Regions from separate parts of the Photobacterium sp. ABD4_091 genome, predicted to be linked through region 2. Evidence: predicted binding sites of a transcription regulator. Region 2 holds the regulator's gene; the other holds the start of a gene.
The links. The regulator MetJ, encoded in region 2, represses methionine synthesis genes. The targets are predictions, from matches to a motif close to TTAGACNTNTANANGTCTAA.
Positions count from the first base shown of each region.

Region 1: metA (homoserine O-succinyltransferase MetA) is a predicted target of MetJ. The motif match lies at 794-813, and genes of this name have one in related genera.

Region 1 is NZ_JBSWWQ010000001.1:1,289,776-1,299,073, reverse strand. Features, by position in the region: rRNA gene ACXAGQ_RS05950 (23S ribosomal RNA) at 1-173, shown strand, start outside; rRNA gene rrf (5S ribosomal RNA) at 257-372, shown strand; tRNA gene ACXAGQ_RS05940 (tRNA-Thr) at 421-496, shown strand; rRNA gene rrf (5S ribosomal RNA) at 505-620, shown strand; gene metA (homoserine O-succinyltransferase MetA) at 865-1,806, shown strand; gene ACXAGQ_RS05925 (cation:proton antiporter) at 1,857-3,146, opposite strand; gene metH (methionine synthase) at 3,350-7,021, shown strand; gene lysC (lysine-sensitive aspartokinase 3) at 7,101-8,483, opposite strand; lysine riboswitch at 8,591-8,778, opposite strand; gene ACXAGQ_RS05910 (pyridoxal-phosphate-dependent aminotransferase family protein) at 9,035-9,298, shown strand, end outside.
Region 2 is NZ_JBSWWQ010000001.1:1,397,035-1,406,332, forward strand. Features, by position in the region: gene ACXAGQ_RS06485 (bifunctional aspartate kinase/homoserine dehydrogenase II) at 1-1,909, opposite strand, end outside; gene ACXAGQ_RS06490 (O-succinylhomoserine (thiol)-lyase) at 1,910-3,076, opposite strand; gene metJ (met regulon transcriptional regulator MetJ) at 3,254-3,571, shown strand; gene ACXAGQ_RS06500 (malic enzyme-like NAD(P)-binding protein) at 3,670-4,920, opposite strand; gene rpmE (50S ribosomal protein L31) at 5,226-5,438, opposite strand; gene priA (primosomal protein N') at 5,673-7,874, shown strand; gene cytR (DNA-binding transcriptional regulator CytR) at 8,046-9,050, shown strand; gene ACXAGQ_RS06520 (SPOR domain-containing protein) at 9,208-9,298, shown strand, end outside.

The sequences.
Region 1 (9,298 bases), 110 kb from region 2:
GAATCGATAACCGCTGAAAGCATCTAAGCGGGAAGCGAGCCTCGAGATGAGTCATCCCTGAACCTATAAGGTTCCTGAAGGGTTGTTGGAGACTACGACGTAGATAGGCAGGGTGTGTAAGCGTTGTGAGGCGTTGAGCTAACCTGTACTAATTGCCCGTGAGGCTTAACCATACAACACCCAAGGGGTTTTACGGACTCCACGAACACTTGGATGAGTGTCGAGAACATCAGCTTTTTAGATTGTAAGAATTTTGCTTGGCGACCATAGCATTATGGACCCACCTGATCCCATGCCGAACTCAGTAGTGAAACGTAATAGCGCCGATGGTAGTGTGGGGCCTCCCCATGTGAGAGTAGGACATCGCCAGGCTTCCAATTTCGGAAATTCGCAAACGCGGGTTTCGACGCAGAATTGCGTGCTGGTATAGCTCAGTTGGTAGAGCGCACCCTTGGTAAGGGTGAGGTCCCCAGTTCAAATCTGGGTACTAGCACCACGATTTTGTTCAGCGACAATAGCACAGCGGTACCACCTGATCCCATGCCGAACTCAGAAGTGAAACGTTGTAGCGCCGATGGTAGTGTGGGGCCTCCCCATGTGAGAGTAGGTCATTGCTGAACACTTCTTCAAAACCCAGCCTAACGGCTGGGTTTTTTCATTTCTGACGATAAATAAATCGTACCTCTTCCATACCTACCTTACTTCATGAGCATTTCTCACCTTTACGTGCCACATCATCTATTCTTTTAATCTTGTTTTGCTTGCACCTTGGTGTGATCTCTTATAGTTTTATTTAGAAATCTGGACGTCTAAACATCTCTGGTGAGAAAGAGCAGACGGAAAAACGTTTAAGGAGAAGCACCCATGCCGATTAAGATCCCTGACAAATTACCTGCAACCGATATCCTACGGGGAGAGAATATCTTCGTGATGTCGGAAGCCCGTGCATCGAGTCAGGAAATCCGTCCTTTGAAGGTGCTGCTGCTAAACTTGATGCCGAAGAAGATCGAAACGGAAACCCAGTTCTTGCGTCTGCTTTCTAATAGCCCACTGCAGGTTGATGTTGAACTGCTCCGTATCGATAATCGGCCGACCAAGAATACCCCGACCGAACACCTTGATACCTTCTACCGCCAGTTCGAAATGGTGAAAGACCGTAACTTCGATGGCTTGATTGTCACAGGTGCCCCGCTAGGCTTGGTGCAGTTTGAAGATGTGCTGTATTGGGAAGAAATCCAAACCATCATGAACTGGGCCAAAGAGCATGTGACCTCGACGCTGTTTGTCTGTTGGGCTGCACAGGCAGGATTAAAGTTGCTGTACGATTTGCCTAAACGTACCCGCAAAGAGAAGCTGTCAGGGGTGTATTGGCACCGTACCCATGATTGTCATAACCCTATCTTGCGTGGGTTTGATGATTCTTTCTTAGCACCACATTCGCGCTATGCCGATTTCTCGCCGGAATACCTAGCTGAGCATACGGATCTGGACATTCTTGCGACGTCTGAGCAAGCTGGGGTGTACTTAGCTGCAACAAAGGACAAGCGTAATGTCTTTGTTACTGGTCACCCTGAGTATGATGTCGATACCCTGCATAACGAATATACTAGGGATGCAGGAGAAGGAATGGAGCCGAGTATACCGGTGAATTACTATCCGGACGATAACCCGCAGAAGCCGCCGATTGCCAGTTGGCGCAGCCATGGCCACCTCTTGTTTGCGAATTGGCTTAACTACTGTGTTTACCAGCAAACCCCTTACGATTTGGATCACTTCTCGGAAGCCAACTTCACCACTGATGAATAGTTTGTTGTCGAATAAAAAAGACCTGCCGGAGCAGGTCTTTTTTATCGTAGCTATTTACTTGGGCTATTTTCGGCTTCCCACAATTTGGCTTTGTGGATCAGCGGGGTAATCGTCGAACCCTGAATCAATATAGAGAACACGACCACTGAGTAGGTCATCACCAGCATAATTTCCCGCACATCAATGTTCTTGTCAGGGATCACCATAACCCCTGCCGGTACTGCCATGGCCATCGCAAGGGCAAGGCCGCCGCGCAAGCCACCCCAGGTCAGGATCTTGACTGACATCGGGTTGTAGTCGCGGTAGCGGTTGAAGCCGATATAGGACAGTTTGATACTGAGGTAGCGGCTGAATAGCACTAGCGGTACGGCAATGACCATCAGCACCCAGTCTTCTTGGTGGAAGCTAAATTGCAGCATGCTCATACCAATCAACAGGAACAGCACGCCGTTGAGGAACTCATCGACCAATTCCCAGAAATGGTCGAGGTGATCTTCACTTTCCTTGGAAAAACCAATGTAGCGGGTCCAGTTGCCGATCATGATACCTGACACCACCATCGCCAATGGGCCAGAAACATGGATGACATCGGCAAACACGTAGCCAGCGGTCGGGATACCTAAAGTTAGCAGTAGCTCCATTGAGTGGTCATTGGTGGAGCTGATCAGGTAATGGAATATCAGGCCCAGTGCGAAGCCGTAGGCGATACCGCCTATGGCCTCCTGCAGGAACAGCTGGCCGACACCAAGAACGGTAGGGGCTTCGTTACCAAAAGCGATGGTAAATAGGGTAACGAAAATGACAAGGCCAAAGCCGTCATTGAATAAAGATTCGCCCTCAATCTGGGTAGAGATACGCTTTGGCGCATCGAGTTTTTTTACAATGGCGAGTACGGCAATCGGGTCAGTCGGTGAAATCAGCGAGCCGAAAATCAAACAATAGATCAAATCAAGCTGGATACCGAGCGCCTGGCAAATCCCCCATAGGGAAAACCCGATGAAGAAGGTCGAAAATAACGTGGCGGCAAGGGCCAGGGTGGTGATTTCCCACTTTTGATCTTCTAGGTGAGGCAGTTTGATCCCCAGGCCGCCCGCGAACAACAAGAAGCCCAGAATACCCTTGAGCAAGAAGTTCTCGAAGTTGATCTCGCCAAGTTGGCTTGCTGCAATGTCTTCTAAGTGGAACCAGCCATTATGGCCGGCAACAATGATGCCCAGAGATAGCACCAACGCCCCAGCAGTGATGGCGATAGTGGTCTGCATTTTTCCTATTTTACTGTTTACAAAGGCGATAAGCATTGCTGCTGCCGCCAGGAAACAGAGGGTGCTGTAAACTGACATCCAGTGACCTCGATGGTGTTTGAAAGTAAAGCTGAAAATTGTGTCAAAATATAAATCTATCGCTGCCCGATAGCTATCTTTAATTTCTTACAATGAGTTAAAAATTAATCAACGAAAAGCCCTTTAGACGTCTAGATTTCCATTTTTGCTATGGTAGGATGTGAATTAGCTGTAACAATAGATAAGGAAGTAAAGCGGTGTTGATGGGCAAGGATTTACTAAATAAGCGCTTGGCAGAGCAGATCCTGATCATTGATGGTGGCATGGGCACCATGATCCAGGATTATAAGCTGGAAGAGCAAGATTACCGTGGTGAGCGTTTTGCCGACTGGCACATGGATCTTAAGGGCAATAACGACTTACTGGTACTGACACAACCGCAACTGATCAAGGATATTCATGCCTCATACCTCGAGGCTGGTGCTGATATCCTGGAAACCAACACCTTCAACGCAACCACGATCGCGATGGCCGATTATGAGATGGAAGCGTTGAGTGCCGAAATCAACCTCGAAGCGGCCAAGCTTGCCCGTCAAGCGGCTGATGAGTGGACGGCAAAGACACCGGATAAACCACGTTTTGTGGCTGGTGTATTGGGCCCGACCAACCGTACCTGTTCGATTTCGCCAGATGTGAATGATCCCGGCTTCCGTAATGTTACCTTTGACCAACTAGTCGAGGCGTATTCCGAATCGACACGTGCTTTGATTGAGGGTGGCTCGGACATCATCCTTATCGAAACTATTTTCGATACCCTCAATGCCAAAGCCTGTGCCTTCGCGGTAGATACCGTGTTTGAAGAACTTGGCCGTTCGCTACCAGTAATGATCTCCGGTACGATTACCGATGCTTCCGGCCGTACGCTATCGGGCCAGACTACCGAAGCCTTTTACAATGCACTTCGTCATGTAAGGCCTATTTCCTTTGGCCTTAACTGTGCGTTGGGCCCTGATGAACTACGCCCGTATGTCGAGGAGCTTTCCCGTATTTCCGAATGTGCGGTATCTACCCACCCTAACGCAGGTTTGCCAAATGCCTTTGGTGAATATGATTTGTCACCTGAAGAGATGGCAGAGCATATTAAGGAATGGGCCGAAAGCGGCTTCCTTAACTTGGTCGGTGGCTGTTGCGGTACCACGCCAGAACATATCCGACAGATGGCTGAAGCAGTAGCTGAGGTTGCCCCTCGAGCCTTGCCTGATCTCCCTGTGTCCTGCCGTTTGTCCGGCCTAGAGCCGTTGACGATTGAAAAGGATACCCTGTTCGTCAATGTGGGTGAGCGTACCAACGTGACGGGCTCAGCCCGCTTTAAGCGTCTGATCAAAGAAGAGTTGTATGACGAGGCATTGGAAGTTGCCCGTCAGCAGGTCGAAAATGGCGCCCAGATCATCGATATCAACATGGATGAAGGGATGCTGGATGCTGAAGCATGCATGGTTCGATTCCTCAATCTGTGTGCGTCTGAGCCTGAAATCTCCAAAGTGCCTATTATGGTCGATTCCTCCAAGTGGGAGGTTATCGAAGCTGGCCTGAAGTGTATTCAGGGCAAGGGGATTGTTAACTCTATCTCGCTCAAAGAAGGCAAAGAGAAGTTCGTTGAGCAGGCCAAGCTGATCCGCCGCTACGGCGCCGCTGTTATCGTCATGGCCTTCGATGAAGTAGGGCAGGCGGATACCCGAGAGCGCAAGCTGGAGATTTGTACCAATGCCTACCGAATCTTGGTTGATGAAGTCGGCTTCCCGCCGGAAGATATCATTTTCGACCCGAATATCTTTGCCGTTGCGACAGGTATTGAAGAGCATAACAACTATGCCGTCGATTTTATTGATGCCGTCGGCGATATCAAACGTGACTTGCCGCATGCGATGATCTCCGGTGGTGTCTCGAACGTCTCTTTCTCGTTCCGTGGCAATAACTATGTCCGTGAAGCTATCCATGCCGTGTTCCTGTACCACTGTTTCAAGAACGGTATGGATATGGGTATTGTGAACGCCGGCCAGCTTGAAATTTATGACAATGTCCCGGAGAAGCTGCGTGAAGCGGTTGAGGATGTGATCCTGAACCGCCGTGACGATTCGACCGAGCGCCTGTTGGATATCGCTGCTGAGTATGCCAATAAAGGTGTTGGCAAGGAAGACGATGCCTCAGCACTTGAGTGGCGTACCTGGCCGGTTGAAAAGCGCCTTGAGCATGCATTGGTCAAGGGGATCACCGAGTTTATCGTCGAAGATACCGAAGAAGCCCGTCTCAATGCGTCCAAACCGCTCGAGGTGATCGAGGGGCCGTTGATGGACGGCATGAACGTGGTCGGTGACCTGTTCGGTGAAGGTAAGATGTTCCTGCCGCAGGTGGTGAAATCAGCCCGGGTAATGAAACAGGCGGTTGCCCACCTAGAGCCTTATATTAATGCTGCGAAACAAGCGGGTGCGACAAACGGTAAGATCTTACTGGCAACAGTAAAAGGCGATGTTCATGATATCGGCAAGAACATTGTTGGCGTAGTCTTGCAGTGTAATAACTACGAAATCATCGATCTCGGTGTAATGGTACCTTGCGAGAAGATCCTCAAAGTCGCCAAGGAAGAGAATGTCGATATCATTGGCCTGTCTGGCCTGATCACACCTTCTCTGGATGAGATGGTGCATGTGGCGAAGGAGATGGAGCGCCAGGGTTTTGATCTGCCACTGCTAATTGGTGGTGCTACAACCTCCAAGGCTCACACCGCGGTGAAGATTGAGCAGAACTACAGCCATCCTGTGGTGTATGTGAACAACGCCTCCCGTGCGGTGGGTGTGTGTACCTCGCTGCTGTCTGACGAGTTGCGCCCTGCCTTTGTTGAAAAACTGGATGCTGACTATGTCAGGGTTCGTGACCAGCATAGCCGCAAGCGCCCTAAGACTAAGCCGGTTACCTTGGATATCGCACGTGCAAACAAGGTGGCGATTGACTGGGATAACTATACCCCGCCGGCACCGCTGAAATCTGGTGTGCAGGTGTTTGATGACTTTGATGTTGCCACCCTACGCCAGTATATCGACTGGACGCCTTTCTTTATGACCTGGTCGCTGATGGGCAAATACCCAGCCATCCTTGATCATGAAGAGGTCGGCGAGGAAGCGCGCCGCTTGTTCAAAGATGCTAACGACTTGCTTGATAGGGTTGAGCAGGAAGGTTTGCTCAAGGCTCGTGGTATGTGTGCCATGTTCCCGGCCAATAGCGTCGGTGATGATATCGAGGTGTACACCGATGAATCGCGTACTGAAGTTGCCAAGGTATTGCACAACCTGCGCCAGCAAACCGAGAAACCGAAAGGCTTCAACTACTGCCTGTCGGACTACATTGCACCGAAAGAAAGCGGCAAGGCCGATTGGATTGGTGCCTTTGCAGTAACCGGTGGTATTGGTGAGCGCGAGTTGGCAGATGCCTACAAAGCAGCAGGCGATGATTACAACGCAATTATGATCCAGGCAGTGGCCGACCGTTTGGCCGAGGCATTTGCCGAGTATCTTCATGAGCAGGTCCGCAAGGATATCTGGGGTTACTCGCCGGATGAAGATTTGTCCAACGATGATCTGATCCGCGAGAAATACCAGGGGATCCGCCCGGCACCGGGTTACCCAGCGTGTCCTGAGCATACCGAAAAAGGGTCGCTGTGGGAGCTGTTGCAGGTCGAAGAAACCATCGGTATGTCACTGACAACCAGCTATGCCATGTGGCCGGGGGCATCGGTCTCCGGTTGGTACTTCTCCCACCCGGACTCGCGCTACTTTGCGATCGCCCAGATCCAGGATGATCAGCGTGACAGCTATGCTGATCGCAAGGGCTGGGATTTGGTCGAAGCCGAGAAATGGCTGGGGCCGAACCTTAATGGCTAATAGGTTTTCTCAACAATAAAAAAGGCGCTCATTGAGCGCCTTTTTCTTTTCTGAGAATCAGAAACTTATCTGTATCAGCTTACTCGAACAGACCGTGGTGCAGAACCTTGATCACTTCGCGTGACTCTTCTGTTTTCACTAGGAAGCACAGGTTGTGGGTGCTGGCGCCGAAGCAGATCATGCGCGGGCTGTAGTCATCCAGGCGACTGAATACCTGGGTTGCCGCGCCTGGGGCATCACCAAGCTCGTTGCCGATCAAGGCAACTAGGCAGAGGTCTTGCTCGACTTCCACGCGACACAGCTTGCTGAGTTGTTCCATTGCCGTGGCTGGCAGGCTAGGGGCACCACCACCGGTATCGGTTTGATCCAGGGTCAGTGACACGCTAACTTCCGAGGTAGTGATCAAATCAACCGAAATTTTATGCTCGGCCAGAATACGGAATACTTCTGACAGGAAGCCGTAAGCGTGGAACATATTCAGGCTGGTCAGGGTAACCATGGTCTGGTTGCAGCGCAGTGCCAAGGCCCTGAATTTCGGTGGCTCGCTGACTTTCTGGCGTATCCAGGTACCGCCTTGCTCAGGCGCTTTTGAGGAGCCGATGAAAACCGGGATCTGCTGGCGGACCGCTGGTAGCAGGGTCGAGGGGTGCAGGATCTTGGCGCCGAAATTGGCCATTTCAGAGGCTTCGCTGAAGCTGATCTCGCTGATTGGCTTGGCATTGGCAGTGATACGCGGGTCGGTCGTGTACATGCCCGGTACGTCAGTCCAGATCTCAAGGGTTCCGGCACTGATGGCCTCGGCTACAAGGGCGGCGCTGTAATCACTGCCACCACGGCCTAGGGTCGTGGTTTCACCGTTGCTGTCTGAGCCGATAAAGCCTTGGGAGACGATTACCGCCTCGCCTGCCAGCAGGGGCTGGAGCTTGTCATCAGCCAGCTGGCGGATGGTGTCGACTTCCGGGATGGCTTTGCCGAACTGGCTGTCGGTACGCATGACAGAGCGAATATCGAAACGTTGGGCAGTCGCCCCCATTTCGTTGAGAATTTGGGTAAATAAGTGCGTCGACAACAGTTCACCATGAGCAACCAGCTGATCGGTCAGCTTGGTCGATGGTGCTTCGGCGGCCTGTTCGGCTAGGCTTGCCACGTTATTGATAAGTTGTTCTATGTGGCCAGCAACAGTACCTGGCTGAGCCAGCTTGTCGATAATGTCCTGGTGGATAGAGGTCAATTTATGTAGCCGTTGGGAGCGCTGCTCGTTATCGGCAATTCCGTTTGCAAGTTCAACTAACAGGTTGGTAACGCCGGAACAGGCACTGATCAAAACTACTTTGGCAGCAGGGTTGTCCTTGATGATCGAGGCACTTCGGCTCATGGCGGCATGATCGGCTACGCTAGTACCGCCAAATTTCGCTACGGTTATCGGTGGAGGAACAGTAAAGTTATTTTCGACAAAGCTCACAACGAGTCTCCCAGTAATAAAGAGTATAAACGCAATTAACAGGGGGCTCGGGATGGTGATCCCGACAAAAGTCAGGAGAGCAAAACGGTAAGATGTAAACCGGTACAACAACCAGAAGCTCCCCATCTACTCATTACCATGATGAATAGATGACAGCCAGAAGGATTCAACCTTCGTAGCCGATACACCATGCCCCCTGTCATGCTGTATCTCGGCGTTACTCCCCCTCTCCAGACTGCTTCGGGGTGGGGCCCCGCAATCCTAGATACCTGGGTAACGCTCCTCTTCTGTCTTCACCTGGGGAAAACCTTTCCTCAGGATGAACAAAAAACGATCTACATTGAACCGGATTTGCAGGTATGTTGTCAATTACATAGAAATAAAATATGCATAAATTTTGCAAAAAATTGTCACAAATATTGAAGGAATCTATGTGCTAGAAGGTAGTTACGATTTGGTATAAGCATAATTAACCTATTGCTGATATAGTCAATCAGTACCTTACAATAACGATTGACTGTCCATGCTTACCGCCAGGGAGGAAAACAATAATGACCATTGGTAGCTTCTACCCACCACAACGAACCTTGATGGGACCCGGCCCGTCTGATATCTATCCGCAGGTACTGCAGGCGCTGAGCCGTCCGACCATCGGGCATTTAGACCCGCTATTCATCGGTATGATGGATGAACTCAAACAGCTGCTGCAATATGCCTTCCAGACCCAGAATACCTTTACGATCGCGGTCTCTGCCCCGGGCAGTGCCGGGATGGAAGCTTGCTTTGTGAACTTGGTCGAGCCTGGCGACAAGGTG
Region 2 (9,298 bases):
CATACTGCTGGAACAGCCAAGATAGCGTGCCGGAGAAGATACCCGACAGGGCAATGATCTCATCACCGCTTTCACGCAGGTCACGCACCGTGTGGTTAACCGGCAGGCCAGCCCCAACGGTCGCGTTGTAAAGCCAGAAGCGGCTGCTCTTGGCAAACGCATCAATCACCTGGTGGTAACTCTCGCCCGACGCCGACCCTGCGACCTTGTTGGCCGAGATCAGGTGCAAACCTGACTCTGCGATCTGCGGGTAGCGCGCAGCCAACTCACTGCTGGCCGTCACATCTAGCACAATCACATCGTCATAGGTGCTGTGGGCCAGCACAGACAGCCACTCATCACCACTGTATTCAACCGAATCGTCATTAAAGCTATGCTGGGCACGGCCTGCATCAATACCTTCAAAGTCAATCCAGTGACGGCGGCTATCAACCACCCCAATCAAGGTAAAGCTCATGCCATGGCGCTTTTCCAATGTCGCCTTTTCGGTCTCGAACAGCTCCAGCCAGCGGCTACCGATGTTGCCCTTGCCACAAAGCACCAGACCAATCTGCTTCTGGGCCTGGAACAGGCTCTGGTGGATGCTGCGGATCAGGTTATCGGTATCTGCCTGGCGCAATACCGCCACCAAGCTCAGCCCCGAATCGGACTCGGCAATGAACTCCAGAGCCTGGCCCCTGAGCTGCTGGTAGAACCCGTAGCAATGCACCGCATTGTTCACCACACCGGCACCGACTGCGGCCACCAGAGAGAAACCTTCGCGCAGGCGCAGATCGGCCACAATGCCGCTGTCCTGCAGTTGGGCCAACACGCTATTCACAACCTCGGCGGTGTAAGCCAGCCGCACCCGTCCCTGGTCAGGCTCAAAGCTGCTGGCCAGCGGCTGCAGCTGGGCGCGCTGCAGGAAGCGCTCGATATCCGAGGCAACTGGCGCGAAATCATGGGCACGGGGCACAGACAGCTCAATCAGGCACACCTCGTCGAGCGAAGTGATGATCTTGGCACCGCGCCCCGATGCCAGCACCCTTTCGACACGGGTCGAGCCCTGCTCCGGCTGGTGGCTGCAGCGCAGCGTCAGATCAATCGCACTTTGCGCCACTGGCTGCAAAGTACGGCTATGCAATACAGGTGCCGCCAAGCGGGCTAGCTCGCTGGCCTCATCCAAGCGAAGCAGCGGCAGCAGGCAGGCATCGGCGACTTTGCGCGGGTCGGCGCTGTAAACACCGGCCACATCGCTCCAAATAGTTACCCTATCGACACCCGCTAACGCACCAATCACGGTCGCTGAATAGTCAGAGCCATTGCGGCCGAGCAACACCGTCTCGCCCTCACTGTTTTGCGCCATGAAACCGGTGATAACAACACGTTGGTGATTGTACTGTGCCAGCTGCTCCTTAAGCAGCGGCCACGACTGGGCACGGTCAACCTCAGGCTGGGCTGCGCGCTCGGCCCGCAGGAAGCTGCGCGAATCGAGGCTGGCTGCAGGCAGCTGCTGCTTGGTCAGCAGCGCCGCTAACAGGCGTGCTGACCACTGCTCGCCATGACCTAGCACCTTGGCCTGCTCGGCCTCGCTCAATGGTTTTTCCGCCATGCTGGACAAGGCACCCAATTCAAGGTGCAGCTGGGTCAGCAGTGCATCAGCCGCTTCGCCACTGAGCAGCGATTCAATCAGTGACTGCTGGAAGCTGCGCAGGGACTGCAGGGTTTCATGGGCCTGCCGGCCGTCTCTATCCAGCTGTTCCAGCCATTCAATCAGACGGTTGGTTGTTTTGCCTGCCGCCGATACCACCACCAGGTCATTCTCGCTGGAATACTCACGCAGGATCTCGGCCACCCTGAGGTAGCACTCAGGATCTGCCAGGCTGCTGCCGCCAAACTTATGCAGCTGGCGTGTTACAGGTAAACTCATTTACGCTACCTCCGCCGCTTTGCTGAAAGCCTGCTCCAGATCAGCAATCAAATCCTCGGGATCCTCAAGGCCAACCGACAGCCGCAGCAGTGACGGCTTGAGCCCCGCCTCGGCCTGGGCTTCGTCAGACATCGCACGGTGAGTCATGCTTGCCGGGTGGCAAATCAAGCTTTCCGTACCGCCTAGCGATTCTGCCAATGAGAAACAGTTTAGCGTTTTAACAAACACCTCAAGCTGGGCCATGCTGCCGGCAATCTCGAAACTGAGCATGGCACCGAAGCCTTTCTGCTGCTTGAGGGCAATGTCATGGCCTGGGTGCCCCGGCTGGCTCGGGTGGTAGATAGCCCCCACTAGCGGCTGCTGCTGCAAGTAAGCCAGGATCTGGCGGCTGTTTTCCTCATGCATGCGCATTCTCGGTGCCAGTGTACGCAGCCCGCGCAGCGTCATGTAGGCATCAAACGGCGCGCCGGTGGCGCCGATACAGTTTGCCCACCAGGCGATGTCCTCTGCGTGTTGTTCATTGTTAGAGATCAGGACGCCACCCACCACATCGGAGTGGCCGTTGATGTATTTAGTCGTGGAGTGGACAACGAAATCGGCACCAAGGGCAATTGGCTGCTGGAGGATCGGAGACAGGAAAGTGTTGTCTACCGCTACCAGCGCCCCAGCCTGCTTGGCTGCCGCGCAAATTTCGGCGACATCGACAATGCGCAGCAATGGGTTTGACGGGGTTTCGACCCAAATCAGCTTGGGTTTGAGCGCCAGGGCTTCTGCTACTGCTGCCGGATCGGTCTGATCGACAAAGCGCACCTTGAAATCACCCTTGCCGGCCCGGGTATTAAACAAGCGGTAGGTACCGCCGTAGCAGTCATGCGGTGCGATAATCAAATCGTCCGGGCCGACCAGTGCCGAAGCCAGCAGGTTGATTGCCGCCGTCCCGCAACTGGTTACCACAGCGCCAGCCCCCCCTTCCAGCTCTGCCAACGCATCAGCCAATGTGTTGCGGGTCGGGTTGCCTGAGCGAGAATAATCAAATTCTGGCACCTCGCCCAATTGCGGAAAGCTGTAGGTCGAGGTTAAATAGAGGGGAGGTACCACAGCATTGTACTGGGTATCGGATTCGATGCCGGTGCGGACAGCGACGGTGGCTAGCTTCTTGTCACTCATATTTACTTTCCTTGTCAGGGTAGCCCTGGCGAATAACTTTTATGCAACAACATAGCGACAAACAAGCCAGCCGTCAACACTTCTAGACGTCTATATGTCTTTGCTTATGGCAGTAAATCCCGCTAAAATTCAGGCATACTATATTTCATCACTTTTATATCGCTGAGAAGGTAAAAAATGGCAGAGTGGAATGGCGAATACATCAGCCCTTACGCGGAACACGGTAAGAAAAACGAACAAGTAAAAAAAATTACAGTTTCGATTCCATTGAAGGTTCTGAAAATCCTGACCGATGAGCGTACCCGCCGTCAGGTCAACAACTTACGCCATGCGACCAATAGTGAGCTGCTGTGCGAAGCCTTCCTGCACGCTTATACCGGCCAGCCGCTCCCTACCGATGACGATATCCGCAAAGACCGTCCGGACGATCTTCCAGCCGAAGCCAAGGCGCTAATGGAAGAGATGGGAATTACTTACGAAGACATCAACGAGTAAGCCCCAACGGCAGCCTACCTATCATAATGCCAATGTGTTATGACAAAAAAACCAGCCCTGAGGCTGGTTTTTTTATTTGCTTTGGCGCAATACGAAAATTATTTCGCTTCCATGTAGCCAACCGGCATTTCGATTTGGGCTACGCCAGAATCAACTGCCGCCTGGGCAACGGCTTTGGCAACGCGAGGGAGCAAGCGTGGGTCCATTGGCTTAGGAATAATGTATTCCGGGCCGAACTCAAGCTTGTCTGCACCTGCAGCAGCAACCACTTCAGCCGGTACCGGCTCTTTGGCCAATGCGCGGATCGCATCAACGGCGGCCAGCTTCATCTCGTCATTGATTTCGCTGGCGCGTACATCAAGTGCACCACGGAAGATGAACGGGAAGCAGATAACATTGTTCACCTGGTTCGGGTAATCCGAACGGCCAGTACCCATGATCAAATCATCGCGTACCGCATGGGCCAGCTCAGGCTTGATTTCAGGATCTGGGTTAGAACATGCAAATACGACTGGCTTGTCAGCCATTAGCTTCAGCGCTTCAGGCGCAAGCAGGTCCGGGCCAGATACACCAACAAAGATATCTGCACCTTCAATCACATCTTCCAGCGTACGCTTATCAGTATTGTTAGCAAACAGCTGCTTGTACTCGTTGATATCGTCACGGCGAGTGTGGATCACGCCCTTGCGATCAAGCATGTAGATTTTCTCGCGCTGGGCACCACATTTGATCAGCAGCTCCATACACGCTACAGCCGCAGCACCCGCACCCAGACAAACAATCACCGCTTCGTTGATGTTCTTGCCCTGAAGCTCCAGCGCATTGAGCATACCCGCAGCAGTCACAATCGCCGTACCGTGCTGATCATCGTGGAAGACAGGAACATGGCAACGTTCAATCAGGCGTTTTTCGATTTCGAAACAGTCAGGGGCCTTGATATCTTCCAGATTGATACCACCGAACGTATCAGCAATGTTCGCTACCGTATCAACAAACTCGTCGATAGTACGGTGCTTAACTTCGATATCAATCGAGTCCAGGCCGGCAAAACGCTTGAACAGCAGTGCCTTACCTTCCATTACAGGCTTTGACGCCAGCGGGCCAAGGTTACCCAAGCCAAGAATTGCTGTACCGTTGGTGATAACCGCAACCATGTTGCCTTTACCAGTGTATTTGTAGACATTTTCAGAGTTCTGCGCGATTTCACGTACCGGCTCAGCCACACCTGGGCTATAAGCAAGGGCAAGATCTTCTACGGTATTGGCTGGCTTGGTGAGCTCGACAGCAATTTTTCCTGGTACTGGGTATGCGTGGTAGTGAAGGGCCTGTTGGCGAAAATCTTCAGACATAGTGTTCGAAATCCTGACTGGAGGTGACTTTATTTTGGAATTTGGACATAGATCATATTCTATGGCAGCACAAAATCCTAGCACCGAACATCTGGTCGATCCAATGATTCCCGGAGCGAATGTTCAACATCGATGGGGAATAGCGCGGCCGAAGCGGAAGCAGCAAGACGGATTCGCCACTCTGGCAGGTTCTGGTATACAGATCGGGAATAAAACAAGCAGAACACTGGAATAAAAGAAAGGTTATCGCGGGCATAAAAAAAGGGATGCTTACGCATCCCCTTTTTCGAAATTCATCTGGCAAATTACTTGCTAGAAAGCGCACCGAAACGCTTGTTGAATTTGTCGATACGACCACCAGAGCTAACCTGACGCTGCTTACCAGTGTAGAAAGGGTGACACTTGTCGCATACATCAAGGTTGATGTCTTTACCCATAGTAGAGTTAAATACGAAAGTGTTGCCGCAAGAACAACGAGCGTTTACTGCAGTGTACTCTGGGTGAATACCTTGTTTCATGGGATAACCTCAAAAGTAAGGCCGTGTCGCTCTCCCGATCCTAAGCCGGGCACCACACGTCGTTAATAACAGAGCGTAACGGTTACATTACCAATACGCCAAATTCAGGCGGCGTATAGTAATCAATCATTCTGCCCAGATCAACCAATATGCGCCTTTTTTCGCCGCTTTGCCGCCCGAGGCTGGGCAAGGTACACTTCTCTATCTTAGTACATGCGGATTTAGCGGTTAGATATGACGCCCAACATTGCCCGAGTGGCCCTTCCTGTTCCCCTGGACAAGCAATTTGATTACTTGGTCAAGCCTGGCCAGCAACCTGCCGTCGGCGGCCGGGTCAAAGTGCCGTTCGGGCGCCAGCAGCTAGTCGGGGTAGTGATGGCGCTAACCACAACATCCGACTTTCCCGTTGAGCAGCTCAAGCCAATCAACGCCGTACTGGATGACGCCCCGCTTTGGGAGCCGAGCCTGTTCAAGCTGCTGACCTGGGCCAGCCAGTACTACCAGTACCCGCTGGGCGACAGCTTGGCCAATGCCATGCCCGCCTTGCTGAGGAAGGGCCGCGAAGCCGCCCCGTCAGCATTGAAGATGTGGCAGCTCACCGAACCTGGCCACAACCAGCCTTTGACCGCCCTCAAGCGCGCACCGCGCCAGGTACAAGCGCTGACTATGCTGCGCCAAGGCGCGTTGAGCCACGAGGCCCTGCTTGCCGAAGAAGTCAGTAGTGCAACCCTGAAAACACTGGCTGACAAAGGCTGGATCGAAGCGATTGAGCAGGCACCGGCCAGCCGCAGCTGGCAGGCAGGGTTTACCATTAATGAAGAGAAGCCCCGGCTCAACGAGGAGCAGGCACTGGCAATTGCCAGCGTCAATGCCAACCCGGATTTCGGCTGCTACCTGCTCGAAGGGGTGACAGGCTCGGGCAAAACCGAAGTCTACCTCAACCTGCTGGAGCCTGTATTGGCAGCCGGTAAGCAAGCGTTGATCCTGGTCCCGGAAATCGGCCTGACCCCGCAGACCATCAACCGATTCCGCCGCCGCTTCAATGTCCCATTGGAAACTATCCATTCCGGGCTCAACGACACCGAGCGGCTGTCGGCATGGCTGGCCGGGCGCGATAACCAAGCCGGGATCATCATCGGTACCCGCTCCGCGCTGTTCACCCCGTTTGCCAACCTCGGCATTATTATTGTCGACGAGGAGCATGATGCCTCCTACAAACAGCAGGATAGCCTCCGCTACCACGCCAGGGACCTTGCCGTCATGCGTGCCAGCCAGGCCAATATCCCGATCATCCTCGGCTCGGCGACTCCAGCGCTGGAAACCCTGTATAACGCCAAAAGCGGTAAATACCACCACCTGATCCTGTCGCGCCGTGCCGGCAGCGCCCAGGCCGCCAGCCATGGCGTGCTCGATCTCAAAGGGCAATACCTCGAGGCGGGCCTCTCCGCCCCGCTTATCGCCGCTATGCGCCAGCACTTGGATGCAGGCAACCAGGTCATGCTGTTTCTCAACCGGCGCGGCTTTTCGCCTGCGGTGATCTGCCATGACTGCGGCTGGCTGGCCGAGTGCAAGCGCTGTGATGCCTATTACACCTTCCACCAGCAAAGCGGCGAGCTGCGCTGCCACCACTGCGGGACACAGCGCCCGATGATGCACCAGTGCGGCCAATGCGGCTCGACCCAGCTCAACGCGGTGGGGGTCGGCACCGAGCAGCTCGAGCAACAGCTCGAAGCCCTGTTCCCAACATACAGAACCGTACGCATCGACCGCGATAGTACCCGACGCAAGGGCAGCCTGGAAAATTACCTCGAGGCGATCCGCAATAACGAATACCAGATACTGATTGGCACCCAGATGCTGGCCAAGGGTCACCATTTTCCCGATGTGACCCTGGTAGCCCTGCTCGATGTCGACAGTGCTTTGTTCAGCAATGATTTTCGCGCCAGCGAACGCCTTGCCCAGTTATTTATCCAGGTTGCTGGCCGCGCCGGGCGGGCGAGCAAACCCGGCGAGGTGGTGCTGCAAACCCACCACCCCGAACATCCCCTGCTGCAAGCGCTGCTATATAAAGGGTATGGCAACTTCGCCAGCGGGGCGCTGAGCGAGCGCAAGCAGGCTTGGCTGCCGCCGTTCACCTATTTGGCCCTGCTGCGCGCCGAGGCTAACCAGGGCGAGCTGGTCGAGCAGTTCCTGCAGCAAGTCCGGGGCATTTTCGAGGCCAGCCCTGTCGCCAGCCAAGACACGATGGTGATGGGTCCCAACCCTGCCCCGCTATCTCGCCGGGCAGGCCGCTACCGCTGGCAATTGCTGCTACAAGCACCGAGCCGCAGGGTATTGCAGCAGTGGCTTTCTATTGCCAAGCCAGCCATTGCTTTGCTTCCTCTCGCCAAGAAAATCCGCTGGTCGATCGATGTCGAACCGCAGGATTTAACTTAAAATGAACAATGCGACGTAGGTCACATCTCGGATGTAATTTATGCTGTTTAAAGCATGTTTAATCCCCTGCAGACAGCCTACAATAACAAGCTCGCTGGCTTAGGTACCGGTCGTTTTGGCCATGGTCCTCCAGCGGCAGAGAGAGAAAAATAATAGAGAGGAACCTTAACTATGGCGACAATGAAGGATGTTGCCCAGCTCGCCGGCGTCTCGACGGCCACGGTATCCCGTGCCCTGATGAACCCGGAAAAAGTGTCAGCCTCGACCAGGAAAAAAGTCGAACAAGCTGTCATGGATGCTGGCTATTCACCCAATTCACTGGCTAGGAATCTACGTCGCAACGAATCAAAGACCATCGTCACTATTGTCCCCGATATCTGTGATCCTTATTTCACCGAGATCATCCGCGGTATCGAAGAAGCGGCAATGGAACATGGCTATCTGGTCCTGCTGGGAGACAGCGGGCAGCAGAAAACCCGCGAAAATTCGTTTGTAAACCTAGTGTTCACCAAGCAAGCCGACGGTATGCTACTGCTCGGCACCGATCTTCCCTTTGATGTCAGCAAACCCGAGCAGAAAAACCTGCCGCCGATGGTCATGGCGTGCGAGTTCGCCCCAGAGCTCGAGCTGCCGACCGTCCACATCGATAACCTGACCGCCGCTTTCGAGGCCGTGAACTACCTGACCCAAATGGGCCACAAGCGCATAGCCCAGATCACCGGGCCAGACAGTGCCGCCCTGTGCCAGTTCCGCTCCCAGGGATACCAGCAGGCATTGCGCCGTGCCGGGGCAGAACTCAACCCTGCTTATACCGTCAAGAGCGACTTCAGCTTTGCCGGTGGTGCCCGCGCCGTGACCGCCCTGCTGTCGCTGCCAGAGCCGCCAACAGCCCTGCTGTGCCATAACGATGTAATGGCCATCGGCGCCATGCAGCAGGCCAAGCGCCTGGGCTTCCGCGTGCCGCAGGATCTGTCGATAGTCGGCTTCGATGATATCCAGTTCGCCGAATACTGCGATCCGCCACTGACCACGGTCTCCCAGCCTCGTTACGAAATCGGCCGCCAGTCGATGCTGATGCTGCTCGATACCCTCAAGGGCAAAGAGATTGCCTCTGGCTCCCGCCTACTGGACGCCAAGCTAGTGATCAGGGAAAGCGCTGCGCCACCAGCAAGTTAACCCATTCGGCGGCATTCTGCCCGATAATGGGGACAAGCTCACAGAATCCATGCCTTACGGTGCAACCTCACAGTCAGGATGCATCGCAAGGTCTGGTCAGAGCTGGCGCAAGTTTGTACCATAGGTTCATTCTTACCACCTTATACTGATCAACACCGTGGCAACCAAAGATTACGTCAAACGCGGCCGAGCCGCCAAGAAGCCGAGAGGCAACCGCAGCCAGGCTCCAAGCAATGGGTTCCCGTTCA